Regions from separate parts of the Blautia sp. OF03-13 genome, predicted to be linked through region 1. Evidence: predicted binding sites of a transcription regulator. Region 1 holds the regulator's gene; the other holds the start of a gene.
The links. Region 1 encodes HrcA, which represses chaperone genes, less so after heat shock. Its sites were predicted from a motif close to TGTTAGCACTCNNNNNNNNNGAGTGCTAACA; they were not measured.

Region 1 (9,560 bases):
TACTGGAGACACTCAGCAGATAGTCGACCGAGCAGTCATAGAACCGTGCAAGCCGGATCACATAGTCGATCGGGATGTCGCGGATTCCTTTTTCGTAGCGGGAATAGACGTCGCGGTTGCATTCGAGCAGGGCAGAAATCTCTTTGATGGTGAGATCCTGATCGATCCGCATATCTTCAATTCTCTGGTATTTCATACGTTGTACCATCCTTTCAGATTCAAACCCATACTACCAAACGGTTGGATGGACAAAGTTAAATCAGATCATATGGTCGCAAATTGAAGAATGGGGCGGGAGAGAGAAACGGCGGGTGAAGACAGCCTGTGCAGAAAACAGAAAAATATGTACGGCAGAAATGGGGGAACGAATGGGAAAAGCAGAAAGAATAGAAATAGAAGATTTTGTCCAGAATATAGTGGAACGGATGGAGACGCCGGAAGCGTTTGAAAAAATGATCAGCCGGGAGGAAGAATGCGAAGCGCAGGGGCAGGAGAGCCGTCTGAGGGATGTGCTGAAGAAAGAATGGCCGGTGGACGAAAAGGGAGAGCGCATCTATCAGATCACTAATATATATGAAGAAAAAGCAGAAGAACTCCTCATTGTAGAACTGTATACCGGCATCCACCTGGAAAACGGAGTCCCGTGCGGGCATTTTACGCTGTATCTCTGCGGGGAGCCGGACGGATGGAAACTCAGCGAAACGCGGATGATGGAATATCTGCAGAATCTGTAAACGAAAAAGCAAAACAGGGAGGACAGGGAAAAGAAAAACTGTCCTCCTGCTTTTGCTGCGGCGGAGACACCGGAAAGTCAGGATCCATACGGCCGCTTCTCATCGCTGATGCCGACCAGATAATCCAGACTGACCTGATACAGCTCCGCCAGACGGATGGCAATGGAGATCGGCAGCTGCCGGACGCCTTTTTCATATCGGGTATACACATCGCGGTTGCAGCCGAGATAGTCGGCAACCTGGCGGATCGTCAGATCGTGGTCCGTGCGCAGATCCTCCAGTCTCTGATATTTCATGATTCATCACCTCTGAAAAAAATGCTACTAAATGGTCGTATCAAAATGGCAGAATCCTACCATACGGCTATAGCGCCTTTGAAACAGTAGAATGCAATAAAAAAGAAAAGTCAGATTCCTTTTCAGAAAGAAAACGGTTTATACTTTTTTCACAATTTCTTCATAGAAAAACCGGGAAAAGGTGTTGACAAACAAAAGGCAGAGTGCTATCTTAAGAGCATAGATGTTAGCACTCCACTAAAACGAGTGCTAACAGGACTATACAACAGGAAGGAGCTTATCTTAGTGGATACAGAATTGGATGAAAGAAAAAGAAAAATATTAAAAGCGATCATCCAGACGTATCTGGAAACGGGCGAGCCGGTCGGCTCAAGAACGATTTCCAAATACACGGATTTGAATTTAAGCTCCGCCACAATCCGGAATGAAATGTCCGATCTGGAAGAGATGGGTTACATCTTACAGCCCCACACTTCCGCAGGACGCATTCCTTCCGATAAAGGCTACCGCCTCTATGTAGATGAGCTGATGCGGGAAAAAGAACAGGAAGTTGCAGACATCAAAAACATGGTCATTGAAAAAACAGACCGAATGGAAAAAGTTCTGCAGCAGGTTGTCAAAGTCCTCGCTTCATCTACCAACTATGCAACGTTGATTACAGGACCGGAATATCACAGAAATAAAGTGAAATTCATCCAGCTCTCAAAAGTCAATGAAGAGCAGCTCCTGGCCGTCATCGTCGTAGAAGGCAACCTGGTGAAAAACCAGATGATCGACCTCGACGAGACCATCAACGATGAACAGATATTAAAGCTGAACCTGCTTCTGAACACACAACTCAATGGCCTGACCATTGAAGAAATCAATCTTGGCATGATCAAGAAGATGAAAGAGCAGGCAGGCATCCACTCCGGCATCATCAGCAAAGTGGTCGATACCGTAGCGGAAGCCATCGCAGTCAGCGAAGAAGATGTGCCGGTGTACACCAGCGGCGCAACCAACATTTTCAAGTACCCTGAGCTTTCCGACAGCAGCAAAGCCAGCCAGCTGATCTCCACATTCGAGGAACGGCAGAAACTGGTCGATATGATCAAAGGAGCTGCCGAGGAGCAGGACGGAGAGGAAAATACCGGTATTCAGGTATACATCGGAAATGAATCTTCGATGGAACCCTTACGGGACTGCAGCGTGGTCACCACCACATACGATATGGGAAACGGTATGCGCGGAACAATCGGTATCGTGGGACCAAAGCGGATGGATTACGAAAATGTGGTAGATAACCTGAAAACATTAAAAGTTCAACTGGACGCCGTCTTCAAAAAGCCGGACACAGGTGAGTAGAAAGGTGGAATGATCAGTGAGCGAAGAAAATAGAAAGAAAGAGGAAACCATGGAAGAACCTACACGCGAGATGGAAAAAGAAACCGGAGCAGAGACCGATCTGCCGGAAACCGAACCGGCTGCGGAGCAGGAAGAAGCAAAGAAAGCAGCAGAGGCAAAAGAAGCGGAAGCTGCAGAAGAAACTGCTGAGGATGGCAAAGAACGAAAGTTCTTCAAAAAGAAAAAAGATAAAAAAGATGAGAAAATCGAAGAGCTGACTGACCGCCTGACCCGTCAGATGGCAGAGTTCGATAACTTCCGCAAACGCACCGAAAAAGAAAAAACAAATATGTATGCCATTGGAGCAAAAGACATCATCGAGAAGATTCTTCCGGTTGTTGACAGCTTCGAGCGCGGACTTGCAACGGTGGAAAACCCGGAGGAAGATCCGTTCGCAGACGGCATGAATAAAGTATACAAACAGTTTACCACAGCACTCGATGAACTCGGTGTAACCGTGATCGAGGCCGTTGGAAAGGAATTCGATCCGAACCTGCACAACGCAGTGATGCATGTGGAGGATGAGGAAGCCGGCGAGAACATCGTCGTAGAAGAGTTCCTGAAGGGCTACATGTACAAAGGTTCCGTAGTCCGTCACAGTATGGTCAAGGTGGCTAACTAAGCTTGAAGATAAATAAATAGAAATTAAACCATTTTTTAGCATAATTCATTGAGGAGGAAACAACAATGGGCAAAATTATTGGTATTGACTTAGGAACAACAAACAGCTGTGTAGCCGTTATGGAAGGTGGAAAACCAACCGTTATCGCAAACGCAGAGGGTGAAAGAACAACTCCATCTATCGTAGCATTCACAAAAACAGGTGACCGTCTGGTCGGCGAGCCGGCAAAACGTCAGGCTGTAACAAACGCAGACAGAACCATCCGTTCCATCAAACGTGAGATGGGTACTGATTATAAAGTAGACATCGAAGGAAAGAAATACTCTCCGCAGGAGATCTCCGCTATGATCCTTCAGAAACTGAAAGGTGATGCAGAGAACTACCTTGGTGAGAAAGTAACAGAAGCAGTTATCACAGTTCCGGCTTACTTTAATGACGCACAGCGTCAGGCAACCAAAGATGCCGGTAAAATCGCAGGTCTTGATGTAAAACGTATCATCAACGAGCCTACCGCAGCAGCTCTGGCATACGGACTGGATAACGAGAAAGAGCAGAAGATCATGGTATACGACCTTGGAGGCGGTACCTTCGATGTTTCCATCATCGAAATCGGTGACGGTGTTATCGAAGTTCTTTCCACAGCAGGAAACAACCGTCTTGGCGGCGATGACTTCGACCAGAAAGTAACAGATTATATCCTTGCTGAGTTCAAGAAACAGGAAGGCGTAGATCTTTCCAATGATAAAATGGCTCTGCAGAGAATCAGAGAAGCAGCAGAGAAAGCAAAGAAAGAGCTTTCCAGCGCAACTACAACCAACATCAACCTGCCGTTCATCACTGCAACCGCAGATGGCCCGAAACATCTCGATATGAACCTGACAAAGGCTAAATTCGATGAGCTGACCCACGACCTGGTAGAGAAAACCGCAGAGCCGGTACAGAGAGCACTTTCTGATGCAGGCCTTCAGGCATCCGAGCTTTCCAAAGTCCTTCTGGTAGGCGGATCTACCCGTATCCCGGCTGTACAGGATAAAGTAAGACAGCTGACCGGACACGAGCCGAGCAAGAGCCTGAACCCGGATGAGTGCGTAGCACTTGGTGCTTCCGTACAGGGCGGTAAACTTGCAGGAGATGCCGGCGCAGGCGACATCCTTCTTCTGGATGTAACTCCGCTGTCTCTGTCCATCGAGACGATGGGAGGTATTGCAACTCGTCTGATCGAGCGTAACACCACAATCCCGACCAAGAAAAGCCAGATCTTCTCCACCGCAGCTGATAACCAGACAGCAGTAGATATCAACGTAGTACAGGGTGAGCGTCAGTTCGCGAAAGACAACAAATCCCTCGGCCAGTTCCGTCTGGATGGAATTCCGCCAGCAAGAAGAGGCGTTCCGCAGATCGAGGTTACCTTTGATATCGATGCCAACGGTATCGTAAATGTATCTGCAAAAGACCTGGGAACAGGAAAAGAGCAGCACATCACCATCACCGCAGGCTCTAATATGTCCGACAGCGAGATCGACAAAGCAGTCAAAGAAGCTGCTGAGTTCGAAGCTCAGGATAAGAAACGCAAAGAAGCAATCGACGCAAGAAACGATGCAGACTCTATGGTATTCCAGACCGAGAAAGCAATCGAGGAAGTCGGCGACAAGCTGGATGCAAACGATAAGACAGCAGTAGAAGCTGACCTGAACGCACTGAAAGACCTCATTGCAAAATGCAATCCGGAAGAGATGACAGATGCACAGGTAGCTGACCTGAAAGCAGCTCAGGAAAAACTGATGACAAGCGCTCAGAAACTGTTCGCAAAGCTGTATGAGCAGCAGGGCGGCGCAGCAGGCGCTGGTGCCGGAACAGCTGGTGCAGGCCCGGATATGGGAAATGCAGGAGCAGCAGGCGGCCATGACGACGATGTCGTAGACGCTGACTACAAAGAGGTTTAATTTTCAGCATGTCACACTCCGTGAAAATACCGACTGTGAGTTGAAACAATAAGTAAATAAACGCAAAAAGCCCTGTGAGGCGAATGTTTGCAGGGGACGGAAAATACATTCCGCCCCCTGTATTTATGCTGGTATTGCTTTCGGAAAAGTGCTATACTGGAGCGTGCGGAAAAACATTTCTGCAAAGATGAAATTTGTGGAACAGAAATGAAAAGGTGAACATAAATGGCAGAAAAAAGAGATTATTACGAGGTCCTCGGCGTAGACCGCGGAGCGGACGATGCAACATTAAAAAAAGCATACCGTAAACTGGCCAAGAAATACCATCCGGATATGAACCCGGGCGACAAAGAGGCCGAGGCAAAATTTAAAGAGGCGACAGAAGCCTATGGCGTGCTGAGTGATCCGGACAAACGGCGTCAGTACGATCAGTTTGGCCACGCTGCATTTGAAAACGGCGGTGGCGGCGCAGGAGCCGGCGGATTCGGCGGCTTCGACTTTGGCGGCGGAGATATGGGTGATATCTTCGGCGATATTTTCGGCGACCTGTTTGGTGGCGGCGGAAGCAGAAGAAGAGCAAACAATGGACCGATGAAGGGAGCAAACCTCCGCGCTGTTGTCCACATTACGTTTGAGGAAGCTGTTTTCGGATGCCAGAAAGAGCTCGAGATCAACCTGAAGGATACCTGTACAACGTGCCACGGAACCGGCGCAAAACCAGGAACTTCACCAGAGACATGCTCCAAATGTAACGGAACCGGTCAGATTACGTACACACAGCAGACCATGTTCGGCTCTGTGAGAAACGTGACAACGTGTCCGGATTGTAACGGAACCGGAAAGATCATTCGCGATAAATGTACCGCATGCCACGGCACGGGCTATACATCCAGCAGAAAACGCATTCAGGTCAACATTCCGGCCGGAATCGACGATGGACAGAGCATCCGGATCCGTGAAAAAGGTGAGCCGGGTGTAAACGGCGGACCGAGAGGAGATCTGATTGTCGAGGTTCAGGTAACCCGTCATCCGATCTTCCAGAGACAGGATATGAACATTTTCTCCACTGCACCGATTACGTTTGCCCAGGCAGCACTCGGCGGCGATGTGAAGATCAGCACCGTTGACGGAGACGTTCTCTACACTGTAAAACCGGGAACCCAGACCGATACGAAGATCCGTCTGAAGGGAAAAGGTGTTCCGTCCCTTCGCAACAGCAATGTGCGCGGTGATCACTACGTAACACTCGTAGTCCAGACTCCGACGAAACTGAATGAGAAAGCAAAAGAAGCCCTCCGCGCCTTCGACGAAGCCTGCGGAAACCGCCCGGCAGCAGAAGAAAAAGCAGCCAACGGCGAAACTGCAGAGCAGCCGAAGAAGAAAAAAGGCTTTATGGATAAAGTGAAAGAGGCCTTTGAGGACATCGATAAATAAAGAACGGCGGCAAGCCGGAAAAGAAAGAAGAATCTGTGGAAAAAGCAGGTTCTTCTTTCTTTTCTATGAAAGAACCATGAAAATTTGGTGAATTTATACACAGAATGGTCGGATTTTGATATAATGTGGAAAACTTAAGGGGAGAGAAAAGAAAGGAAACGGGGAAAATGAGATTTCGACCATGTATTGATATTCATAACGGAAAAGTAAAACAGATTGTCGGGGGATCGCTGAAAGATCAGGGAAATCAGGCGAGCGAGAATTTTGTCTCGGAGCAGGATGCGTCGTACTATGCGCAGCTGTACGAAGAGCAGGGCATTACGGGCGGCCATGTGATTCTGCTGAACAAGAAAGGTACCGAGTTTTACGAGGAGACGAAGCGCCAGGCATTGCTGGCACTCTCGACGTACCCGGGCGGCCTGCAGGTGGGAGGCGGCATTGATGCGGAGAATGCGTGCGAGTTTCTGACAGCGGGGGCAAGCCATGTGATTGTGACTTCGTATGTGTTCCGCGACGGCCATGTGTTCTATGAAAATCTGGACAAGCTGGTGACGACGGTAGGAAAGCAGCGGCTGACACTGGATTTAAGCTGCCGGAAGCGGGACGGAAAATACTATATCGTGACGGACCGCTGGCAGAAGTTCACGGACGAAGAAGTGACAGAGGAACTGCTGCATCACCTGTCAGAATACTGTGATGAGTTCCTGATCCATGCCGTGGATGTCGAGGGAAAGGCTTCCGGCATTGAGACGGAGCTGGTGGAACTGCTTGCGAAGATGAAAGATTTTCCGGTGACGTACGCCGGCGGCGTGGGAAGTTTTGAAGACCTGGAGCTGCTCAAAAAACTGGGAAACAACCACGTCGATGTGACAATTGGCAGCGCACTGGATCTGTTCGGCGGCAAAATGAAGTTTGAAGACGTGCTGGCAGTATGCCGCCGGTAAGCGGAAACGGACGTTCACCCGCGCCATTCGCAAAACCGCGCTTTCAGCGCTCTCCGCTGCTGCGCAGCTCCTTTTTGCTCATAACCAGGCGCTCCCTTTGTATCTTATTCTCGACAGATTTCATGCGAGCATGAAATCTGTCAAAAATAAGATGCAAGTGAACTGTAACAGAAAAAACTCTAAAATATTCATGAATTTTCTAAATACTATTGCAAATAAAGACAACTATTGCTATAATTAGAGATACTTACAGGGGAAGTGAAAAACCTGTAAAATTTGAGAGCAAAGGGGTTGGGCATAATGAAAATTACCATCAGCGGAAAAAATATTGACGTGACAGAGGGATTAAAAGCCGCGGTCAATGAAAAACTTGGCAAACTGGAGAAATATTTTACGCCTGACACAAATGTCATTGTAACCTTAAGTGTAGAGAAAGAAAGACAGAAAATTGAGGTTACCATTCCGGTAAAAGGAAATATCATCCGTTCCGAGCAGGTAAGCAACGATATGTACGTATCCATCGATCTGGTAGAGGAAGTCATCGAACGCCAGCTTCGCAAATACAAAAACAAAATTGCCGACAAACAGCAGGAAGCAGGAAACTTCCAGAAAGAATATCTGGAGCATGACTATCTGGAGGACGAAGACATCCAGATCATCCGTACGAAAAAATTCGGCATGAAACCAATGTATCCGGAAGATGCCTGCGTACAGATGGAACTTCTTGGACACACCTTCTTCGTATTCCGCAATGCAGAGACCGACGAAGTAAACGTCGTTTACAAGAGAAAGAACAACACCTACGGTCTGATCGAGCCGGAGTGCTGAAAAGTAAATAAAGAATGAACAGTCACCCTGTTTCCAGTTTAGAAAAGCTGTGAAACAGGGTGACTTTTTCGCGGAAAGGGCCGGAAAGTCCGGGAAAAGCCGTAAAAACAGCGGAAAACCGGGGAACGGCACCAAATGTTTACGAAAAATTCATTGTTATCTTGTGCCAGAAGTGGTAGAATAGTACCATATGTTAATATGGCAATTAATAGAGAAAGCAGGAGCAAACATTCTATGAAATTCACAGAAAAACTTTTTGGTACGCACAGTGAGCGCGAGTTGAAACGAATCTATCCAATCGTAGACAAAATCGAAGCTCTCCGCCCGACCATGCAGGCGCTGACCGATGAAGAGCTGCGTGCCAAGACAAAGGAATATAAAGACCGCTACAACGGAGGCGAATCCCTGGATTCCATTCTCCCGGAAGCATTCGCAACCGTCCGCGAGGCAGCAAAACGTTCCCTCGGTATGGAGCACCACCGCGTACAGCTGATCGGTGGTATTATCCTTCATCAGGGCCGTATCGCCGAGATGAAAACCGGTGAAGGAAAAACCCTCGTTTCCACCCTTCCGGCTTACCTGAATGCACTGACCGGACGCGGTGTCCACATCGTTACCGTCAACGATTACCTGGCAAACCGAGATGCTGAGTGGATGGGCAAAGTCCACAGATTCCTCGGTTTGACCGTCGGTGTCGTTCTGAACGATATGAAGAACGATGAGCGCCGCCAGCAGTATGCATGCGACATCACCTACATCACCAACAACGAACTTGGTTTCGATTACCTGCGTGACAACATGGTGATCTACAAAGAGCAGCTCGTACAGAGAGAGCTTGCTTACTGTATCATCGACGAGGTCGACTCCGTCCTGATCGACGAGGCAAGAACACCTCTGATTATTTCAGGACAGAGCAGCAAATCCACCAAGCTGTACGAGACCGCAGATATTCTGGCACACCAGATGCAGCGCGGCGAGGCAAGCGGCGAGATGACCAAGATGACCGCGATCATGGGCGAGGAGATCGAGGAGACCGGAGACTTCATCGTCAACGAGAAGGACAAATTCGTTACCCTGACCGATGACGGTGTGAAGAAAGTCGAGAACTTCTTCCATATTGAGAACCTCTCCGATCCGGAGAACCTGGAGATCCAGCACAACGTGATCCTGGCGCTGCGTGCCAATTATCTGATGCACCGCGACAAGGACTATGTAGTCAAAGACGACGAGGTTCTGATCGTCGATGAGTTCACCGGCCGTATCATGCCGGGCCGCCGTTATTCCGATGGTCTGCATCAGGCAATCGAGGCAAAAGAGCACGTAAAAGTAAGAAGAGAGAGCAAGACTCTGGCAACCATCACGTTCCAGAACTTCTT
Region 2 (9,560 bases), on a different contig from region 1:
TTGATTTAGACAGAATAAATGATCTACCGTTGTTAACATATCCTGAGTCATATCATTAAAAATATCTGATAATACATCATGGATATCGTAGTAATGAAGATAAAAAGTGCCACGGTTGATTTCAGCATTTTTGCAGATCTCTGTAACTGTAATTTTCGTAAAACTTTTCTGATTTAACAACTCTAAGAACGTATCTTTTATGGTTTGCCTGGTATAGCGGGTACGGCGATCTTGTTTTCTCGTTTTTTCTGACATTATATACTCCTGTATTAGTTAGTATCATATAATTTCTCAACAATTTTTCTGATGTGTTGAGTAACCATACAAATCTCACAGATTGATTATTGTAATTTATATAGTAACAACTATAATGAGGTTTAAAGAAAAAGTCAACAGATTGTTCAGAATTTTAGGAGGAAAAACATGGGACATGTAATTGCAGTATCAGGAAAAGGCGGCGTAGGAAAAACAACTCTTTGTGGATTGTTGATCCAGTATTTATGTGAAAGCGGAAAACGTCCGGTCCTGGCGGTGGATGCAGATGCAAATGCAAATTTGAACGAAGTGCTCGGTGTTGAGCCGGAGGTCACACTTGGGGAGCTGAGAGAAGAAATTGAGCGGGCAGGCATAGACCCACGATATCAGATTCCCTCCGGTATGACAAAACAGGCATATCTGGAAATGCGTCTTTCTGATGCGATTGCAGAAGAAGACGATTATGATTTGATGGTAATGGGACGAACCCAGGGACAGGGCTGCTATTGTTTTGTAAATGGTCTTGTGCAGACCCAGGTTCAGAAACTGCAAAGCCATTATCCATATATTGTGGTTGATAACGAAGCGGGTATGGAACATATCAGCAGAGGAATCCTGCCAATGATGGAAGTTGCGATTCTTGTGAGTGACTGTTCCAGAAGAGGTGTTCAGGCAGCCGGACGTATTGCAAAGCTGATGAAGGAGTTAAACTTTAAACCACAGAAAACTGGATTAATCGTGAATCGTGTTCCGGATGGAAAACTGGATGCCGGAACTCTGGAAGAAATTCGAAATCAGGGACTGGAATTGTTAGGGGTTGTGCCACATGATGACCAGGTATATCAGTATGACTGTGATGGAAAGCCGATCATACAGCTTCCGAAAGATTCTCCTGTAAGAAGTGCACTGGGAGAAATTGTAAAGAAGTTGGAATTGTGAGTTGGAGGATTGAAAGTTTGAAGATTGAGTAAACAGAAATATTATCTGATTTGGCATAACTAATTGTAAAGAAAGGAAAATCTTCATGAGAAATCATTGGGCAGAAATAGAAAAATATTTAGAAGACCAGAAGATAGCGCAGGAACTAATTGGAGAACTGAGAGATTTTCACATGCGTTATGAGGTAGAGGATCAGGTAAAGGAACGGGTAGAAAAACCGGATATCCTGTTTTATGGGAAAAAGATTCTGGAAATGTCAATAGCAGCGCTTCTTCAGGGAGATAACCTGTTACTTTCCGGTGCGAAAGCTACAGGGAAAAATGTACTATGTGAGACACTGGCATGGATATTCGGAAGACCGGAATACGACATTTCTTTTCATGTAAATACAGACAGTGCCGATCTGATTGGAACGGATACCTTTATAAATAATGAGGTTCGCCTTCGGAAAGGCCCCATCTACCAATGCGCGGAATTTGGAGGATTTGGAATCCTGGACGAAATCAATATGGCAAAAAATGATGCGGTTTCTGTACTGCATGCCACACTGGATCATCGGCGCAGAATCGATATTCCAGGATATAACAGGATTTTACTTCATCCGGCAACACGATTTATCGGCACGATGAATTATGGCTACGCAGGTACCAGAGAGCTAAATGAAGCATTGGTTTCAAGGTTTATGGTAATTGATATGCCTGAAATGGATGAGGATAGTGTCCTTTTTGTATTAAGACAACATTTTCCAGATGGGGAAAAAAGTGCACTGAAAGCTTTTGCAGGACTGTTTCTGGATTTGCAGATCAAAGCTTATCATGGAGAAATCTCAACAAAATCTCTTGACCTGAGAGGATTGGTTTCTGCTGTAAAAGCAACAAAAAGCGGACTTTCTCCAATTGATGCAATCCAGATGGGAATCATAAATAAAAGTTTTGATGTATTTGAAAAAGAGATCGTAGAAGATGTGGTTTCTACCAGAATCCCATCTTCCTGGACCGGAAAAGACATATGGGGGTAAACTTGTATGGAGGATGTCAGATGGCCGGCGAAACAACTGGAAGAACATCGTCTGGAGATCAGCAATCGTATCAGAAATCTTTTTTGGACAGTCAGTGGTGATTATGATATGGAATTTGAACCGGACACAGAAAAATATGTTTATTCAAAACAAACGGTTCTATATGAGGCAGTGAAGCAGGGTGCCTTTGCACGATATTTTGATCAGAAGAAACTTGGCATGTATTTGATGAAAAAATTACATTTTTCTGCTGGAGAAGATATACTTTTGCCTCTTGCTGGATTATGCATGGATGCTGCTGTGGAGCGTTTTATCATTCGAGAACGTTTGGGAACAAAGGAAATCAGAGAACAGGCGTTCAGAGAATTGGAAAAGGCCGAGAAAGAGCAGGTATCAGACAAAGCTGGAACAGACCTGATTCACAGGATTAGGCTTCTGTATATAAGGCATGTTCTGGAGAACACAGACGATGAGGGAATGGATCCACAGGCAGAGATTGCATTGTACAAGATTCTTTCTCTGAAGGATGCGGAAAATACGGAAGATGTCATAAACGTGATAGATGAGATTTATAATCATGTTCTGGATCCCTCTTTTGAAAAAAAGAATGGAAATCTGGAGAAGATTCTGAATTTACCGGATATGGCATTGACCAATGACGCGTGGCAGGAATGCATGACAGATGAACAGATGGAAGACATCATTCAAAAATATCTTTCTAATCTCAAAAAAAAGATGATGAGTCTGGATATCAGAAACAAAAAGAAAAAAAGATTTTATTTCTCTCCGGAAAATGAAGAAGTTCCGGAAAGCTCGGAGAATATAAATCCACAGGCAGTGCGACGGATACGGGAATATGTGGAACTGAATTACGGAAAATCGTATCTAAGTGAATCGGAGCAGGCCAGAGTCAACCGGAAATTTTGTACAGGAATCCATAAAAACTGTAACCTGTATCTTACAGATGGAATATTACAGAGCCCTGTGATTAAAAATAATCAATACCGTTTTTCTCAGCTTCAGTTTGAAAAAAATAAAGCCTATTATGGAAATAATCACTGGATCATTAAAAGAAATATTTCTGTGTTGGCAGAGTCACTGAAACGGGCCTTTATAATCCGAAAGGATGATTTTGTCAGCAGATCTGATGCAGGACAGCTTGTTCCTGAGAGATTATGGAAAATTGGAAGAACAGACGATGACAAGTTATTTAATAGAAAAAAGAGATCTGACGATTCTGAGTTTGTAATAGACGTCCTGATTGATTCCAGTGGTTCCCAGGCTGACAGACAGGCTCAGGTAGCGGCGCAGGGATATATTATCAGTGAAGCATTAAGCCAGGCAGGAATTCCTCATCGGGTGACAGGATACTGTGCTTTCTGGGGATATACAGTACTTCAGAGATTTCGGGATTATGAAGATCCAAGGGAAACAAATGAAAGAATCTTTCAATTTCGTGCATATGCCAATAACAGAGATGGGCTTGCACTGAAAACAGTCGGTTCCTCTCTCATGGAGCGACCGGAAAAAAATAAGATTTTAATCGTATTAAGTGATGGAAAACCCTGTGATATGAGCATACAACGACCAGGAACCCGCCAGCCCAAGATCTATGACGGAGAAAAAGCTGTGAAAGATACTGCATATGAGGTACGTCGGGCCAGAAATCAGGGAATTTTCGTAATTGGTATTTTTGTAGGGAATGAAGAAGAGCTCTCCGTGGAAAAGAGAATCTATGGAAAAGACTTTGCCTATATTCGTAATATCAGCAATTTTTCCCGTATGGTAGGAACTTTTTTGCGAAGACAAATTGATATGGAATGAAAATGGAGGAATCACTATGGGTAAAATTGAATTTGCCAATTGCCAGGATGTAAGAAATCAGAAAAAGATACAGGAATTAGATTGTCCACGCTGTCATGAACCGGGAGGCATTGAAGCCTTTGTGAAAGACGGGATACTTGCAGAGGATGGAGTATGTGATAACTGCGGATATATTCTTCCAGAAGGAACAGAACTGGAGGAAGTGGAGTAAGACAGTTTGAAGTATGGTCATATGTAATGCCTATTATTTAGAAAAAAGAAAAGGAGTAAAGATAGAGATGAAAATAGCAGTTTGCGGAAAAGGTGGATGTGGAAAAAGTACAGTAACCAGTCTTTTGGCTAAGGCTTTAGCCAGACGAGGAAAAGAAATTTTGGTAATTGATTCCGATGAATCTAATTATGGTCTACACCGACAGCTGGGTATGAAGCTTCCCAGAGATTTTACAGACTATTTCGGTGGTAAGCAAAATGTTTTAAATGATATGATGTTATCAAAATTTACTCATCAGTTTTTTGAGGAAACCTGGACTATAGATGATATACCGGAAGATTATTATAGTCTGAAAGACGGTGTAAAACTGATGACCAGTGGAAAAATTCATCAGGCAAATGAAGGGTGTTCTTGTGCTATGGGAACTGTTATGACTCAATTTATCCAAAATCTCAGGCTTACAGAAGACCAATTTGCGCTAATGGATATGGAGGCTGGTATTGAACACTTTGGACGTGGAATTGATAACGGTGTAGATTTGATATTGATAATCATAGATCCATCCTATGAATCCCTACAGCTTTCCAAAAAAATCGGGGAATTATCGCAAAGTATTCGAAAACCATTTTATTACGTTCTCAATAAAGTAACAAAAGAAAATCAGGAAATGATGTATGAAGCTGTATGGAATTCAAGTCGAGTCGCTGTATCTCTTAGTGCGGATCCTGGTATTATGGGAGAGGGACTGATGGGGAAAGAACTATCAGAAAAACCAGATGCTATTGAAAACTTAACAGAATTTCTACTTTCTATTTAACAGAATAAGGAGATTTAGGTGGGTATAGGATGATACAGATTGCAATTGTGGAAGATGAAGAAATTTACGTAAAACAATTAACAGAGTATATCCGGAAATATCAAACGGAAAGGGGAAGATCAATAAAGGTTACGGTATTTGGTGATGGAGAAGATATAGATGATCAGATTAAAAAATCAAGTACAAACAAATAAGTATATTCCATCTTGGGCGTAATTTAAGTTTCGCTAAGTTTCACTCATATAGGTGTCTGTGCACAGCTCGGGAATAAATTCCCTCGCTGTCGGGCTGTCGCCCTATACATTTCCATGAAAAAGCCCTCTTTATCAAGCAAGCTTGAACGAGGGCTTTTCGCGTAAATGTGCATGACTCGTAGCGTTCACAAAATTTTCACAAAATAATTAGCACTCGTCTCTTGACAGTGCTAATAATAAGTGTTATATTACAGCTAGAACAAAGGAAGAGGGATACAAAGAGAGGAAAAGAAGAAAACCTCCGGTATCCGGAAGCCTTTCCGTTCCAAAGAAACAGGTAAACAAAAAGATCCGGTGAAAAGAAAAACCGGAGAAAAAGCATGGATCAGGTTCCATGAGAAGAATAAGAAGGAGCGATGACTTATGTTAATGCCTAGTATTTTTGGAGAAAATTTATTTGATGACTTTTTCAACGATTTTCCGTTCTATGATTATGACAAAGAGATGAAGAATACAGAAAAGAAACTGTATGGCCGCAAAGCCAGCCATGTGATGAAAACAGATATTCGCGAGCTGGCTAATGGCTACGAGGTAGTGGTTGACCTTCCGGGCTTCACAAAAGATGAAGTTCAGGCCACACTGGAAAATGGTTATCTGACCATCAGTGCAGAGAAAGGTCTTGACAAAGACGAGAAAGAAAAAGAGAACGGCCGCTACATCCGTAAAGAGCGTTACGCAGGTGCATGCAGCAGAAGCTTCTATGTAGGTGAAGATATTACCGAAGAGGATATCAAGGCTGAATTTAAACACGGTCTGCTGAAACTCTTCGTACCGAAGAAGGAAGCAAAACCGGCTGTGGAGCAGAAAAAGACAATCTCCATTGAAGGATAAAAGAAAAAAAGCAAAAGCGTTTGCCGCCCGGGAATGTTAAAATTCCCGGGCGGCAAAATTTTTATCTTTTCTGGTACATCCCGAGGGAAAGAATCCGGAATACGCGGGCGGATATACGTGATTTTCGGATTCGGAAAATAAATTGTATACAATAATGTACTTGCTATTTGGGAACAGGTCGGATACAATAGGCGTGACAATTACAAAATGAGAGAACTCGTATCAAAAGGAGAAATCATGAAGAAAAGAAGAAGCGTACTTGCGCTGCTTTTAGTTGCAGCTCTTACTGTTGTACTTGGCGGATGCAGGATGGCAAGGATGGGAAAGCAGATTCTTCCGATACCACAAGTTCTCAGGTATCAACGGAATCAACCCCGACAGGGGAACCTGTTATGGGAGGTTCCATCACGGTAGGAATTCCTCAGGACATTGAGGATAGTCTTGACCCACACAAATCTGTTGCGGCAGGAACGAAAGAAATCCTATTCAATATTTATGAGGGCCTTGTAAAGCCCGATGAAGAAGGAAATCTGAACGATGCGGTGGCAGAGAGTCATTCGATCTCGGAGGATGGAAAGGTTTATACCTTCAAGCTCCGGAATGGTGTCAAATTCCACGATGGAACGACCGTCACTGCAGAGGATGTAAAATATTCAATCGAACGCTGTGCGGGTATCAACGGAGACGGAACGCCTCTGGTAGAGGCATTTTCCAATGTGGACAAGGTTGAAATTCCGGACGAGAGCACGATCGACATCTATTTAAAAGAGGCAGACACCGAGTTTCTTGCCTATCTGACGGTAGCGATTGTACCTGAGCATGTGGAAGATCTGGAAGCAGATCCGGTCGGAACAGGCCCGTTCCACTATGTATCACGGTCCCCGCAGGAAAACATTGTCCTTGAAAAATTCAGCGATTACTGGGATACGGAAAATCAGGCGTATCTGGACAAGGTAACATTTCGAATTGTCAAGGACAGCAATGCAGTCGTAACAAACCTGAAATCCGGTACACTGGACATGTATGCACGTCTCAGTTCCACACAGACAGCGCAGCTTGCCGAAGATTCCGATTTTACGATTTATGACGGCGGTATGAACCTGGTACAGGCGCTGTATCTGAACAATGCCGTGGAACCGCTCAACAATGTGAAGGTGCGCCAGGCGCTGTGCTATGCGGCAAACCGCCAGGAAGTGCTGGATATGATTGCGGACGGAAAAGGAACGATCATCGGAAGCAGCATGTTCCCGGCATTTGGAAAATATTATGTGCCGGAACTGTCAGAGCGATATAATCAGGATATTGAGAAGGCAAAAGAACTGTTAAAAGAAGCCGGATACCCAGATGGATTTGAGCTTACGATTACAGTGCCGAACAATTATCAGCAGCATATCGATACAGCCCAGGTTCTGGTAGAGCAGCTTAAAGCGATCGGTGTTACTGCCAAAATTCAGCAGGTCGAGTGGGACAGCTGGCTGTCGGATGTATATGCAGACCGGAAGTTCCAGTCCACGGTTGTCGGCGTTGATGCGGCATATCTGACCGGACGCGCGTTGCTGGAACGGTTTACCTCAACATCATCCAAGAACTTTATCAACTACAGCAACGAAGAGTATGATAAACTGTATCAGCAGGTTAAGACCAGCACGGATGAAGAGGAGCAGGTTGAGATTTACAAAAAAATGGAAACACTGCTCTGTGACGATGCGGCAAACCTGTATATCGAGGATATGGCATGTGAGGTTGCACTTCGGAGCGATTTTGCGGGCTATCGGTTCTATCCGCTGTATGTGCAGGATATGGCGAAAATTTATAAAGTAAAATAGTAGCTATTCCGTTACGGCTCGCTGGGTACCGGTGGGCGGTAACGCTATTTCAGGCAGGAAAAAGAAAAACTCTCATTCGATTGTCAAATCTGCCTGAAAAGAGATAAAATCTGAAAAAACAGAGAAAAAGCGGCGCAGAATTGCTGAAAAGAAGCAGTCTGCGTTGCTTTTTCTCTCTGTCGATAGAATCTCCGAAAATATGTTAGGCTTGACTTTTTTTTCAACACTGCCTACTATAGAAAAAGACAGAAAAAACATAAGGGCTTCGCGGCGATGCGTGAGGCCCTTTTTATCTAAGCTAATGTTTCTGAATGTATTGTGGAAAGAAGGGGAACCCATGACAGATTTTCTGGTAAGATGTTTTGTAAAAGAGTATGAGAACACTGACAATGCGGATGTGCGGACGAGATATGGTATTTTATCCAGTATGGTAGGAATCTGCTGCAATGTATTGCTGTTTGCCGCCAAGCTGCTGATCGGTGTTGGGATGCATTCTCTGGCGATCATGGCGGATGCGTTCAATAACCTTTCCGATGCGGCATCTTCGGTCATCAGCTTTGTTGGTGTCAAGATGGCAAACAAACCGGCCGACAAAGAGCATCCGTTCGGGCATGGACGGATCGAGTATATTGCAGCGCTGATCGTTTCGTTTCTGGTTATTGAAGTCGGCTTTACGTTTTTAAAGAGCTCCCTGGAGAAAATTCGCAATCCGGAAGAGATCACATTTCAGATGGTTCCGTTTTTGATTCTGGTGCTCTCGGTTGGTGTAAAGCTGTGGATGGCGCTTTTCAACCGAAAACTGGGAAACCGCATTCAGTCGAAGGTGATGCTGGCAACGTCGGCGGATTCCATGGGCGACGTGATCACGACGAGCGCAACGATCGCTTCTATATTGATCTGCCATTTCCTTTCGGTTAATATCGACGCAATCGCAGGACTTGTTGTGGCGGTACTCGTTATGTGGTCCGGTATTTCCATTGCAAAAGATACATTGGAACCGCTGATCGGGCAGGGCGCGGATCCGGATCTGTATGCACGGATCATGAAAGAGGTTGCTTCCTATGAAGGAATTGTAGGAACCCATGATCTGATTGTCCACAACTACGGGCCTGGCAGAAGTATGGCATCGATCCATGCGGAGGTGCCGCGAGATGTCGATATCGAGGTATCGCATGATATTATCGACCGCATTGAACATGAGGTCGGCAAAAAATTGGGGATTCTGCTGGTCATCCACATGGATCCGGTGGAGATCCACGATGCGACGGTTCTTGCGACAAAGGAGAAGGTAAGAAACGTAATTTCCATTCTCGATCCGGAGCTTTCCTTCCACGATTTCCGTATGATCAACGGGGCGGAGAAAAAGAAGCTGATTTTTGATCTTGAAATCCCGTATTCTTATAAGAAGAAAGACTGTGATCGCGTGATCGGGCAGATCGGGGCGCTGATGAAGGAAATGGATGAGAAGTATGAATGCGTCGTCAACATCGACAAAAAATACGTGGCGGGAGAGTGACAACGGCCGGGTTGAGCCGTCAAATCCCTTCCAAAATGTTCCAAAAGTCAGTTTTTTGAAAAAAATAAA

Region 2: DXA55_RS04065 (Hsp20/alpha crystallin family protein) is a predicted target of HrcA. The motif match lies at 5,464-5,494, and genes of this name have one in related genera.

The regions. Positions count from the first base shown of each region.
Region 1 is NZ_QTVR01000003.1:165,893-175,452, forward strand. Features, by position in the region: gene DXA55_RS03395 (helix-turn-helix domain-containing protein) at 1-196, opposite strand, end outside; gene DXA55_RS03400 (hypothetical protein) at 369-734, shown strand; gene DXA55_RS03405 (helix-turn-helix domain-containing protein) at 812-1,030, opposite strand; gene hrcA (heat-inducible transcriptional repressor HrcA) at 1,316-2,374, shown strand; gene grpE (nucleotide exchange factor GrpE) at 2,424-3,035, shown strand; gene dnaK (molecular chaperone DnaK) at 3,101-4,978, shown strand; gene dnaJ (molecular chaperone DnaJ) at 5,204-6,412, shown strand; gene hisA (phosphoribosylformimino-5-aminoimidazole carboxamide ribotide isomerase) at 6,580-7,356, shown strand; gene hpf (ribosome hibernation-promoting factor, HPF/YfiA family) at 7,657-8,184, shown strand; partial or broken gene secA (preprotein translocase subunit SecA) at 8,419-9,560, shown strand, end outside.
Region 2 is NZ_QTVR01000004.1:65,031-74,590, reverse strand. Features, by position in the region: gene DXA55_RS04095 (ATP-binding protein) at 424-1,194, shown strand; gene DXA55_RS04090 (AAA family ATPase) at 1,280-2,212, shown strand; gene DXA55_RS17520 (cobaltochelatase CobT-related protein) at 2,888-4,036, shown strand; gene DXA55_RS04080 (hypothetical protein) at 4,053-4,247, shown strand; gene DXA55_RS04075 (ATP-binding protein) at 4,315-5,064, shown strand; gene DXA55_RS04070 (hypothetical protein) at 5,094-5,258, shown strand; gene DXA55_RS04065 (Hsp20/alpha crystallin family protein) at 5,682-6,149, shown strand; gene DXA55_RS04060 (ABC transporter substrate-binding protein) at 6,452-7,975, shown strand; gene DXA55_RS04050 (cation diffusion facilitator family transporter) at 8,313-9,491, shown strand.